DNA from 2 places in the Kaistia sp. SLG-1 genome. Region 2 is predicted to be linked to the other one. Evidence: predicted binding sites of a transcription regulator. Region 2 holds the regulator's gene; the other holds the start of a gene.
The links. Region 2 encodes HrcA, which represses chaperone genes, less so after heat shock. Its sites were predicted from a motif close to GTTAGCACTCNCNNNNNGNGAGTGCTAAC; they were not measured.
Positions count from the first base shown of each region.

Region 1: the regulator HrcA is predicted to act here: its motif matches at 2,059-2,087, upstream of groES (co-chaperone GroES).

Region 1 is NZ_AP048544.1:1,817,702-1,823,676, reverse strand. Features, by position in the region: gene groL (chaperonin GroEL) at 1-1,627, opposite strand, end outside; gene groES (co-chaperone GroES) at 1,693-1,998, opposite strand; gene AC6HZP_RS08035 (lysophospholipid acyltransferase family protein) at 2,212-2,853, opposite strand; gene AC6HZP_RS08030 (phosphatidate cytidylyltransferase) at 2,861-3,838, opposite strand; gene AC6HZP_RS08025 (CDP-alcohol phosphatidyltransferase family protein) at 3,840-4,451, opposite strand; gene AC6HZP_RS08020 (hypothetical protein) at 4,561-5,145, opposite strand; gene AC6HZP_RS08015 (sigma 54-interacting transcriptional regulator) at 5,267-5,975, opposite strand, start outside.
Region 2 is NZ_AP048544.1:107,872-113,846, forward strand. Features, by position in the region: gene hemW (radical SAM family heme chaperone HemW) at 1-30, opposite strand, end outside; gene AC6HZP_RS00500 (non-canonical purine NTP pyrophosphatase) at 36-686, opposite strand; gene rph (ribonuclease PH) at 686-1,399, opposite strand; gene hrcA (heat-inducible transcriptional repressor HrcA) at 1,585-2,634, shown strand; gene AC6HZP_RS00515 (complex I NDUFA9 subunit family protein) at 2,710-3,681, shown strand; gene AC6HZP_RS00520 (undecaprenyl-diphosphate phosphatase) at 3,764-4,570, opposite strand; gene AC6HZP_RS00525 (glutathione S-transferase family protein) at 4,725-5,417, shown strand; gene queG (tRNA epoxyqueuosine(34) reductase QueG) at 5,414-5,975, shown strand, end outside.

The sequences.
Region 1 (5,975 bases), 1.7 Mb from region 2:
CGCCCATGCCGCCGCCCGGAGGCATAGCGGGCATGCCGCCGTCCTTCTTCGGCTTGTCGGCGATGAGCGCCTCGGTCGTGACGATCAGCGAGGACACGGAAGCCGCGTCCTGCAGAGCCGTGCGGACGACCTTGGTCGGGTCGATGATGCCGGCCGCGACGAGGTCGACGAAGGTCTCCGTCTGGGCGTCGAAGCCGAAGGTGTCACCCTTGCCTTCGAGAACCTTCGAGACGACGATCGAACCCTCGACGCCGGAATTCTCGGCGATCTGACGGATCGGAGCCTCGAGAGCGCGGAGAACGATCTTGATGCCGGCATTGATGTCGGCGTTGTCGCTCTTCAGCTTCTCGACGGCCTTCTTGGCGCGCAGCAGAGCCGTGCCGCCGCCCGGGACGATGCCTTCTTCAACGGCAGCGCGGGTTGCGTTCAGCGCGTCGTCGACGCGGTCCTTGCGCTCCTTGACTTCGACTTCCGTCGCGCCGCCGACGCGGATGACCGCGACGCCGCCTGCGAGCTTGGCGAGACGCTCCTGGAGCTTCTCCTTGTCGTAGTCCGACGTCGTCTCTTCGATCTGAGCCTTGATCTGGTTGACGCGGGCTTCGATCTCTTTCTTCTTGCCGTTGCCGTCAACGATGGTCGTGTTCTCCTTGGAGATCGTGACCTTCTTGGCGCGGCCGAGCTGAGCGAGCGTGACGTTCTCGAGCTTGATGCCGAGATCTTCCGAGATCACCTGGCCGGCCGTCAGGACAGCGATGTCCTCGAGCATGGCCTTGCGACGATCACCGAAGCCCGGAGCCTTGACGGCTGCGACCTTCAGGCCGCCACGGAGCTTGTTGACGACGAGCGTGGCCAGGGCCTCGCCCTCGACGTCTTCCGAGATGATCAGCAGCGGCTTGCCCGACTGGACGACGGCTTCCAGGACCGGAAGGATCGCCTGCAGGTTGCCGAGCTTCTTCTCGTGCAGGAGGATGTAGGGGTCGTCCAGCTCGGTGACCATCTTCTCGGCGTTGGTCACGAAGTACGGCGACAGGTAGCCGCGGTCGAACTGCATGCCTTCGACGACTTCGAGCTCGGTCTCGGCGGTCTTGGCTTCCTCGACGGTGATGACACCCTCGTTGCCGACCTTCTGCATCGCCGAAGCGATCATCTGGCCGATTTCCTTCTCGCCATTGGCGGAGATGGTGCCGACCTGGGCGACTTCCTCGGAAGTCTTGATCTTCTTCGAGCGCTGCACGAGATCCTTGACGGCCTCGGCGACGGCGAGATCGATACCGCGCTTCAGGTCCATCGGGTTCATGCCGGCGGCGACGAACTTGGCGCCTTCCTTGACGATCGCCTGAGCGAGAACCGTCGCGGTGGTGGTGCCGTCACCAGCCTTGTCGTTGGTCTTGGAAGCGACTTCGCGGACCAGCTGGGCGCCGAGGTTCTCGAACTTGTCCTCGAGCTCGATCTCCTTGGCGACGGAGACGCCGTCCTTGGTGATGCGGGGCGCGCCGAACGACTTCTCGATGACGACGTTGCGGCCCTTCGGGCCGAGCGTCACCTTGACGGCGTTGGCAAGGATGTCGACGCCGCGCAGCAGCTTTTCGCGCGCGTCAGCGGAGAACTTTACGTCTTTAGCAGCCATTGAATGAGCTCCTTAGAGGTTGTGCCGGACAGGAATAAATCGCGTTCAGGGAAACCCTGCGCGACTTACTTGCCCTTGCCCTTGCCTTCGATGATGCCGAGGATGTCCGACTCCTTCATGATCAGGAGCTCTTCACCGTCGATCTTGACTTCCGTGCCCGACCACTTGCCGAACAGGATGCGGTCGCCGGCCTTGACGTCGAGAGCGACGAGCTTGCCAGCGTCGTCACGCGTACCGGTGCCGACGGCGACGACTTCGCCTTCCTGCGGCTTTTCCTTGGCGGTGTCCGGGATGATGATGCCGCCGGCGGTCTTCTCTTCCGACGCAACGCGACGGACGACGACGCGGTCGTGCAGAGGACGGAATGCCATGTTTGATCTCTCCTCGCGTGCAGGGCGATCCGGTGCGGACCGCCCGCCAATGTGGGGTGCATTAGCACTCACCGGGGGTGAGTGCTAGCAGGCCAGCCCGATCTAGGAGCCGGGGTCCGCATTGTCAAGGAGACCGCAATAGCGCGACGGGAGGATTTTTCCATCCTTGGGAGGCGGCTGACGCCCCCGCCTCGGCCGCTTTCCTAAGCCGCCTCACACCCATTCCGGGCTGGGCGTCTCGCGGCCGAGCGCGTCGACCGCCATTTCGAGGCGCTGCATGAAGCCCTCGCCCGCGCCGGTCATCGCCTCGCCGACCACGACGTCGCAGAAGAATGGGACGGGAAGATGGTCGCCCTTCGGCAACACCTTGCCGAAGCCGCGCAGGAACACCGGCAGGACGGGAATGTCCGGCCGGCGCCGGGCGATGTGGCCGACGCCGCGCTTGAACGCCTGGCGCATCTCCGGCTCGCCGCGCGAGCCCTCGGGGAAGATGATCAGGATGTCGCCGGCATCGAGGGCGGCGAGCGCCTGCGCCAGCGGATCGACGCCGCCCCTGCCCGTGCCGCGCTCGATCGGCAGGATGCCGATCAGGTCGACGGCGAGCCATTTCAGCCAGCGGTTCTGCAGGAAATAATCGGCGGCGGCGACGGCGCGCACCTTCCTGAGCTTGGCGAGCGGGAACAGCGACATCAGCGCCAGCGTGTCGAGATGGCTGTTGTGGTTGGCGGCGATGATCACCGGGCCATCCTTCGGCAGCCGCTCGCGATGCCGGACGGAGAGCCCGATCGCGACCAAGAGGAACGGCCGCACGAGAAGCGCGAAGAAGGCGAGGCGCAGGAAATCGCGAGGGGTCATGCGCGTCTCAGAAATAGAAATAGCGGACGGCATGGAAGAAGACCGGCGCGGTGAAGACGAGGCTGTCGATGCGGTCGAGGATGCCGCCATGGCCGGGCAGGATCGTGCCGGTGTCCTTGATGCCGAGGTCGCGCTTCACCGCCGACATGACGATGTCGCCGAAGAAACCGGCGGTCGCCAGGAGCACGCCGATCGCGGCCGCCTGCGGCAGGCCGATCGGCGTCAGGATCGGCGCCAGCGCCATCGAGAGCAGCGTCGTCGCGATCAGGCCGCCGACAAAACCCTCGACGGTCTTGTTGGGCGACACCTTGGGCGTGATCTTGCGCCTGCCGAAGCGGCGGCCGGCGAGGAACTGGGCGACATCGTTGAACTCGGTCGCGATCAGAAGAAAGATCAAGAGGCCGGGCCCCATGCCGGAGGGCGCGCCGGGCGGCGGCAGGACCAGCAGATAGGCGGCGTGGCTGACCGAGAAGACCGTGATCATCAGCCCCCAGTGCAGCGTGCCGGCGGCCCTGAGGAAGCCCTGCGTCTCGCCGCGCAGCACCATGGCGGCCGGCAGGATCAGGAACATGTAGACAGGGATGAAGATCACGAACATGCCGTACCAGCCGATGCCGACCCAGTAGTACTGGATCGGCACGCAGAGATAGGCGACGAGCAGCACCACCCGGTCGGCCTTCCGCGTCGGGATGATGGTCAGATATTCCTTGAGCGCCAGGTAGCTGACGAAGCCGAGCAGCACGATCATCGCGGTTGGGCCGAGCGCCAGCGCGCCGACCAGCAGCGCCACCATCACCCACCAGCTGCCGATGCGGGCGCGCAGTTCGCGATATTTGGCTGTCGCCTTCGGATCCTCGCCGGAGGGCTCGGGCCGCGACCAGACGAGCGCGGTCGCGATGGCGAGGCCGAGCACGACCAGCGCCAGGGTCACGACATTGGCGCCCGACCAGCCGAAGAGTTTGAAGGAGAGGATCGATCCGTCCATGTCAGCCGCCTGCGAGCGCGCGCCGCGCCCGGTTCACCGTGGTCCAGAGCGCAAGCAGCGCCAGCAGTGCGACGATCCAGTCGAGCCACGCGCCGCCCGGCACGCCGACGGCGATCAGGAAGGCGATAAGGCCGATCGCGGCGGCGCGGTCGGATTTGCCCATCGGTCCGTCATAGCGGCGCCCTCCCCCGATCGTCTGGCCGAGCACGCCGACGAACTCGGTCAGGATCGCCGCGACGACGAAGAGCACGATCGGCCAGCCATGCGCGCCGAACGGCGCCAGGGCCGGCACCAGCGCCAGATAGAGCGCGGCGTCGGAAACCACGTCGCCGACCTCGTTCAGGATGGCGCCCAGCCGGCTCTGCTGGTTGTGCTCGCGCGCGATCATGCCGTCGATGGCATTCAGCGCCATGCGCAGGAAGAGCACTAGCGGCAGGAGCAGCAGGCTGAGCCGGCAACCGGCCAGTCCCCAGAGCGCCAGCCCGGTCGCGAGGCTCGCGACCATGGCGGCCAGCGTCACCTGGTTGGCGGTGACGCCCTTGGTTACCAAAACGCTAACAAGCGGGCGCAACAGCGCCTGGAAGCGCGGCTTCAGATCATAGACGGAGGTCATGCAGCGCGCCGCAACCGATCGAGGGGAAAAGCCTGTCCGATATGCCCGCCGTCATGCATCCGCGGGGGCGCGGACGCAGTGATGTCGGACACAGTCCGGCGGCAGTCGGTCAGCCGGAAATGGTGAACGGCAGCTCGACCGGCGCCGAGTGCCCCGTCGCCTGGTCGGTGACGGTCAGCACCAGCACATAGTTACCCGGCTTCAGCGCCGGTAGCTGGAAGCCGACGGTGACCTGGAACTCGCGGTTCTTGTTGCGGCTGGTCTTCTCCAGCACCGCCGGAGCCGCCGACTTGGTCAGGATCTGGCCGCCGGCATTGCGGATCTCGACATCGGAGGCGAAGGCGATCTTGTAGCCGCCATCGACCTCCTGCCAGCCGAAACCCTGCGGCTCGACATAGACCTGCAGCGTCGTGGACGGCGCGAAGCTCGAGCCCGGATGCTCGACATAGTCGCCAAAACCCTTGGCTTCGTTGACGAAACGAGCGTTCTTCAGGGTCAGCGGCGCCGACTTCCAGAACGCGTCGACCGCCTGGTCGAGGGCCGTGTGCGCGTCGGCCGCCTTGCCTGCCTGAAGCAGCGTCTCCGCGGCGGCGGCCTTGTCGGCGACCTCGCCGGCGAACGCCGCGCCGGAAACCGCGAACAGCAACGCACCCGCCACCGCAATCCCGGAAATCCGGGACGCCCCGTCCATCATGACTTTCCCCTCATCTCGGACGCAGAACGTCCGCGCCACCCCATTTCGCGCGAACATGCCGTTCCGGCGCGTCGCGTGCAAGCGATTCAACAAATGAGGATTAATTCGGCTCGCCAACGGCTTATGCCGTGCGCCGCTCCTGCCAGGCCTGGCGCTTCCGGTAGATCGTCGAAGGACTGATCTCGAGCGCCGCCGCGGCGCGCGCGATATTGCCACCATGCGCCTCGATGGCGCTCTCGATGATCGACCGTTCCTGCTCCCAGAACGGCGCCACGGCGCCAAGCGAAGCGCGGTCCGGATCCGTCCATTCGCTGCCCCGAACCGGCGCGGAGGCGGCACGGATCGGCGGCGGCAGCATGGCGACGGTGACCTCGCTGCCCTGGTGCAGCACGACCATGCGGCGGATGGCGTTTTGCAGCTCGCGCACATTGCCGGGCCAGGCATGGCGCATCAGAAGCGCCGCCGCCGCCGGCTCGAAGCCCCGGAAACCGCGCGTTTCCTCGGCCGCATAGCGCGACAGGAAGGCGGAGGCGAGCGGGAGTATGTCCTCCGGCCGCTCGCGCAGCGGCGGCAGCTGGATCGGCAGCACGTGCAGCCGGTAGTAGAGATCCTCGCGGAAACGTCCGGCGGCGATCTCGGCCGTGGGATCGCGATGCGTGGCGCAGACGATGCGCACGTCGACCCGGCGGCTGGTGCCGTCGCCGACCCGCTGCACGACGCCGCTCTGGATGAAGCGCAGCAGTTTCGCCTGCAAGGCGAGGTCCATCTCGCCGATCTCGTCGAGGAACAGCGTCCCGCCATCGGCGAGCTCGGCCGCACCCTGGCGCGTG
Region 2 (5,975 bases):
GCCAAATCCGGGTTCGATCGGAGCGGACATCGGGATCAGGCCCCGAGCTCGGCGTTGGCGAACAGCGCGAAGGCGCGCGCCCGGTGCGACAGCGCATCGGTGCGGCCGGCCGACCAGCCGTGCTTTTCTTCCGCTACCATCTCGCCGAAGGTACGCTCATGGCCATCCGGCAGGAAGGCCGGATCGTAGCCGAAGCCGATGTCGCCGCGCGGCGGCCAGACCATCGTGCCGTTGATCTCGCCGCGATAGTAGCGCGTCGTGCCATCCGGGAAGGCGAGGCAGAGCACGGCGACGAAATGCGCGGTGCGCTTGTCCGGCGTCACGGCGCCGGCCTGCTGCAGCTTCTCCTCGACATTGCGCATGGCGCGGGCGAAATCGCCGTCGGGCGCCGCCCAGTCGGCCGAATAGACGCCGGGATCGCCGCCGATCGCGTCGACGCAGAGGCCGGAATCATCGGAAAGCGCCGGGAAGCCCGAGGCCTTGGCGGCGGCATGCGCCTTGATCGCGGCGTTTTCCTCGAACGTCGTGCCGGTCTCGTCGGGAACCGGCAGGCCGAGTTCGCCCGCCGAGATGACCTTGAGCCCGAACGGCGCCATCAGCCCGGCGAATTCGCGCAGCTTGCCGCCATTGTGGGAAGCGAGCACGAGCGTGTCGCCGGACGACAGTCGATGGTTCGGTGCGTTCATCAGAGGATCGCCAGCTTCTGCAGTTCGACCAGATCGATGATGCCAGCCTTGGCGAGCTGCAGCATCGCGGCCAGCTCTTCCTCGTTGAACGGCTTGCCTTCGGCGGTGCCCTGGATCTCCACGATGCCGCCCGAGCCGGTCATGACGAAATTGGCGTCGGTCTCGGCCTCGGAATCCTCGGCATAGTCGAGATCGAGCACCGGCGTGCCGCGATACATGCCGACCGAGACGGCGGCGACGTGATCGCGGATCACCTTCGGGCCGACCATGTCGCGCGACTTCATCCACTGCACGCAGTCATAGAGCGCGATCCAGGCGCCGGTGACCGAGGCCGTGCGGGTGCCGCCATCCGCCTGCAGCACGTCGCAGTCGATGGTGATCTGCTTCTCGCCGAGATGGACGAGATCGACGACGGCGCGCAGCGAGCGGCCGATCAGGCGCTGGATTTCCTGCGTCCGGCCCGACTGCTTGCCCGTCGCCGCCTCGCGGCGCATGCGGTCGCCGGTCGAGCGCGGCAGCATGCCGTATTCGGCCGTCACCCAGCCCTTGCCGGAACCGCGCAGCCAGGATGGCGGCTTGTCCTCGAGGCTGGCGGTGCAGAGCACATGCGTATCGCCGAATTTGACCAGGCAGGAGCCTTCCGCATGCTTGGCAACGCCGCGTTCAAGCGTTACCGCACGCAGGGCGTCCGCGGCGCGTTTCGAAGGTCGCATTGGGGTATCCTGGCTGTTTCGTTGGTCCGCTTGTACAGGCCGGCGGCTCGAAACGTAAAGCCCTGCTTGAACCCGGTGGCAAAATCGACACTTAATCAAGGAGATCGCGGAATTCCGCGCTTCATCTCAGGAGAGGAACAGGCGTCGTGACCGCCGATCACAGGATTCCGGATACGCGGGCGTCGATGCTTTCATCGCTCGACCAGCGTTCGCGCGAGGTCTTCAAGCGGATCGTCGACAGCTATCTGGAGACGGGGGATCCGCTCGGATCGCGCAATCTTGCCCGTATCCTGCCGATGGCGCTGTCGCCGGCCTCGGTGCGCAATGTCATGGCCGACCTCGAGGGGCTGGGGCTGATCTATTCGCCGCACACCTCCGCCGGCCGGCTGCCGACGGAGAGCGGGCTGCGCCTCTTCGTCGATGCGATGCTGGAAGTCGGCGACCTCACCTCGGACGAGCGGCGCGACATCGAGAGCCGCGTTGCCGGCGGCGGCGCCGGGCGCTCGGTCGACGACGTGCTGTCGGAAGCGGGGCGGATGCTCTCCGGCCTGTCGCGCGGCGCCGGCGTCGTGCTGGCGTCGAAGTCCGACCAGCGGCTCAAGCATATCGAATTCGTCCGCCTCGAGCCGGCGCGGGCGCTGGTGGTGCTGGTCGGTGAGGACGGCTCGGTCGAGAATCGGCTGATCGACCTCGATCCCGGCACGACACCGTCGAGCCTGGTCGAGGCGACCAACTATCTGAACACGCATCTGCGCGGCCGCAGCCTGGCGGAGGCGCGCGCCGAGCTGAGCCGCCGGCAGCAGCAGGCGCGGGCCGAGCTCGACCAGCTCACGGCGCGGCTCGTCGACACCGGCCTCGCCAGCTGGGTCGAGGCGAGCGGCGGCCGGCCGGATACGCTGATCGTGCGCGGCCAGGCCAACCTTCTCGACGACGTCAAGGCAGCGGAGGATCTGGAGCGCATCCGCCTGCTGTTCGACGATATCGAGACGCAGCGCGAACTCGTGCATCTGCTCGGCAGCGCCGAAGCGGGCGAGGGCGTGCGCATCTTCATCGGCTCGGAGAACAAGCTGTTCTCGCTCTCCGGCTCCTCGCTGGTGGTGTCGCCCTATCGCGACAGCGAGAGCCGGGTCGTCGGCGTGCTCGGGGTGATCGGGCCGACGCGGCTGAACTACGCCCGCATCGTGCCGATGGTCGATTACACCGCCAAGCTGGTCGGCCGCCTGATCGGTCCGTAGACGCGACCCTCTGCCGTCTGTACAGCGCCGCGACGAGCCGATATGAGAACGGTTCAAAGATTATGGAGACGAAACATGGCGACGGGTACCGACAAACTGGTCACGGTTTTCGGAGGCTCAGGCTTTATCGGCCGTCATGTCGTGCGCGCGCTCGCCAAGCGCGGCTGGCGCGTGCGGGTCGCCGTGCGCAGGCCCGATCTCGCCGGCCACCTGCAGCCGCTCGGCGCCGTTGGCCAGATCATGCCGGTGCAGGCCAATCTGCGCTATCGCTGGTCGGTCGATCGCGCCGTTGAAGGCGCCGACGCGGTCGTGAACCTGGTCGGCATCCTGGCCGAAAGCGGCCGCCAGAACTTCTCGGTGCTGCACAATTTCGGCGCCCGCGCCGTCGCCGAGGCGACCCGCGCCGCCGGCATCAAGACGCTGGTGCACCAGTCGGCGCTCGGCGCCGATCCGAAGTCTCCGTCGGCCTATGCCCGCACCAAGGCGCTGGGCGAGGCGGCCGTGCTGGAGACCCTGCCGGGCGCCGTCATCTTCCGCCCGTCGATCGTCTTCGGGCCGGAGGACAATTTCTTCAACCGCTTCGGCGATCTCGCCCGCATCTCGCCCTTCCTGCCGCTGATCGGCGGCGGCGCGACGAAGCTGCAGCCGGTCTTCGTCGGCGATGTCGCCGAGGCGATCGCGCGCGCCGTCGACGGTGAGCTCGCGGGCGGCACCATCTATGAGCTCGGCGGACCCGAGGTGAAGACCTTCCGCGGCTGCATGGAGCTGCTGCTGGCCGAGATCGAGCGCAAGCCGCTCCTGGTCTCCGTGCCGTGGTCTGTGGCGCATTACGGCGCCTCGATCGCGCAGTGGCTGCCGAAGCCGCTCCTGACGGTCGACCAGGTCCGGCTCCTGAAGCAGGACAACATCGTCTCGGTCGCCGCCGAGGCGGAGGGCCGCACGCTGACCGGCATCGGCATCAATCCGAGCAACCTGCTCGCCGTCCTGCCGGCCTACCTGCAGCGCTTCAAGCCGCACGGCCAGTTCGACCACAAGCGCACGGCCTGACCCGGCGCTTCTTCGATCGGTACAAAAAAGCCCTCGCCAGTCATCTGGCGAGGGCTTTTTGCTGGGCGGATGGCAGCCGGTCTCAGCCGAAGGTGAGCACGGCGGCGAGGCCGATGGCGCCGATGACGATGCGCCAGTAGGCGAAGGGCGCGAAGCCGCGCTGGCTGACAAAATCGAGCAGCCGGCGGACGACGAAGACGCCGGCGATGAAGGCGGCGATGAAGCCGACGACGATGTTCCAGGCGCCGGCGGTCGTGATCTGGTCGTGCGTCTTGTAGAGGTCGTAGGCGAACGCCCCGACCATGGTCGGCATCGCCAGGAAGAACGAGAACTCCGCCGCCGAGCGCTTGTCGCTGCCGAACAGCATCGCCGCGACGACCGAGGCGCCGGAGCGCGACACGCCGGGCACCATGGCCAGGCACTGGGCGAAGCCGATGCCAAGATACATGCCGAGCGAGAAGTCCATGGCGTTGTGATAGCGCGGCTTGAGGTCGAGCCGGTCGACGATGAGGAGCACGAAGCCGCCGAGGATCAGCATGGTGCAGATCAGGATCGGGCTTTCGAACAGCACCTGCTTGATGAAGCCATGCGCCGCGGCGCCGATGACGGCCGCGGGCAGGAAGGCGAGCAGGATGCCGAACACGAAGCGGCGGGTGCGCGGATCGGAGGGGAGATCGTGCACGATCTTCAGCAGCCGCCCGAAATAGACGGTCAGGATGGCCAGGATGGCGCCGAGCTGGATCAGCACTTCGAAGGCGCGGCCCGGGCTGTCGAAGCCGAGGAAGTGCCCGGCCAGCAGCAGATGGGCGGTCGAGGAGACGGGAATGAATTCCGTGAGGCCCTCGATCAGGCCGAGCACAAGCGCGTCCAGCAAACCTGGGATATCCATCATCGCTCCTGCGATTGCTGTTGAGGTTTAAACGGCGATTCGGCTTGATACTCGCCACAATCGAGGCCTATATGCGGGCGCTCAAGCCGTTCTCGCAATTTCTTTTGTCGCGGCAGAATCGCCCCGCATCCCCCAGTCTCGACCTGCGTAGCCGATGCCATTTCTTCACCATCATCCGTTTTCCCCAGCCTCCCGCTACGCCCGCCTCGTGCTGGCGGAGTATGACGAGACCGTCGAATTCGTCGAAGAGAAGCCCTGGGTGCGCAACGCGTCGCTCCTGGCCCTCAATCCGGCCGGCACGCTGCCGGTTTTCATCGATGACAATGAGTCCGTGGTGGCCGGCGGATCGGTGATCACCGAATATCTGGTAGAGACCAAGGGCGCGCGCATGGGCGAGGTCCGGCTGATGCCGGAGCACGCCGCCGATCGCGCCGAGGTCCGCCGCCTGGTCGAGTGGTTCGCCGGCAAGCTCCATGGCGAGGTGACCGGCTATCTCATCAACGAGAAGATCTACAAGCGGCAGATGAAGACGGGCGAGGGCAATACGTCGCCCGATCCGGCGGCAATCCGCGCCGCCCGCGCCAATATCCGCTATCATGTCCAGTATATCGGCTATCTGGCGGCACGGCGGAACTGGCTGGCCGGGCGCGAGCTGACGCTCGCCGATTTCGCCGCCGCCGCCGAGATCTCCTGCATCGACTATCTTGGCGAGGTGCCATGGGAGGCGGACGAGGCGGCGAAGGCGTGGTACGCCCGGGTGAAGTCGCGGCCGTCCTTCCGGCCGCTGCTGAGCGACGTGGTGCGGGGCGTGCCGCCGGCGGTGCACTACGCCGACCTGGACTTCTGAGCCCCGATCCCTCCGCCCCCGGCGCGCTGAGCGCCAAGCAGCTCGCGGCGGAAAAGGCGCGGCTGATCGCCGATGCGCTGGCCGAGGGCTTCAGCGTCGTGCGCATCACCGGGCCGGACTCCATCCCGCTGGCGCCGGAGCGGCTGCAGAGCTTCCTCGAGGATGGCCATCACGGCAGCATGGCCTGGATGGCGGAGACGGCCGAGCGCCGCGCCGATCCGCGCGTGCTCTGGCCGGATGTCCGCTCGGTCGTCATGCTGGGCCTGAACTACGGCCCCGAGGAAGATCCCCGCGCGCTGCTCGGCGAGCCGGATCGCGGCAACATCTCCGTCTACGCCCGCAATCGCGACTACCACGACATCATCAAGGGCAAGCTGAAGCTGCTCGCCGGCCGGCTGGCCTCGCGCACCGGCCATGAGGTCAAGGTCTTCGTCGATACGGCGCCGGTGATGGAGAAGCCGCTCGGCGAGGCGTCCGGCCTCGGCTGGCAGGGCAAGCACACCAATCTCGTCTCGCGCGAGTTCGGCTCCTGGCTGTTCCTCGGCTCGATCTTCACCG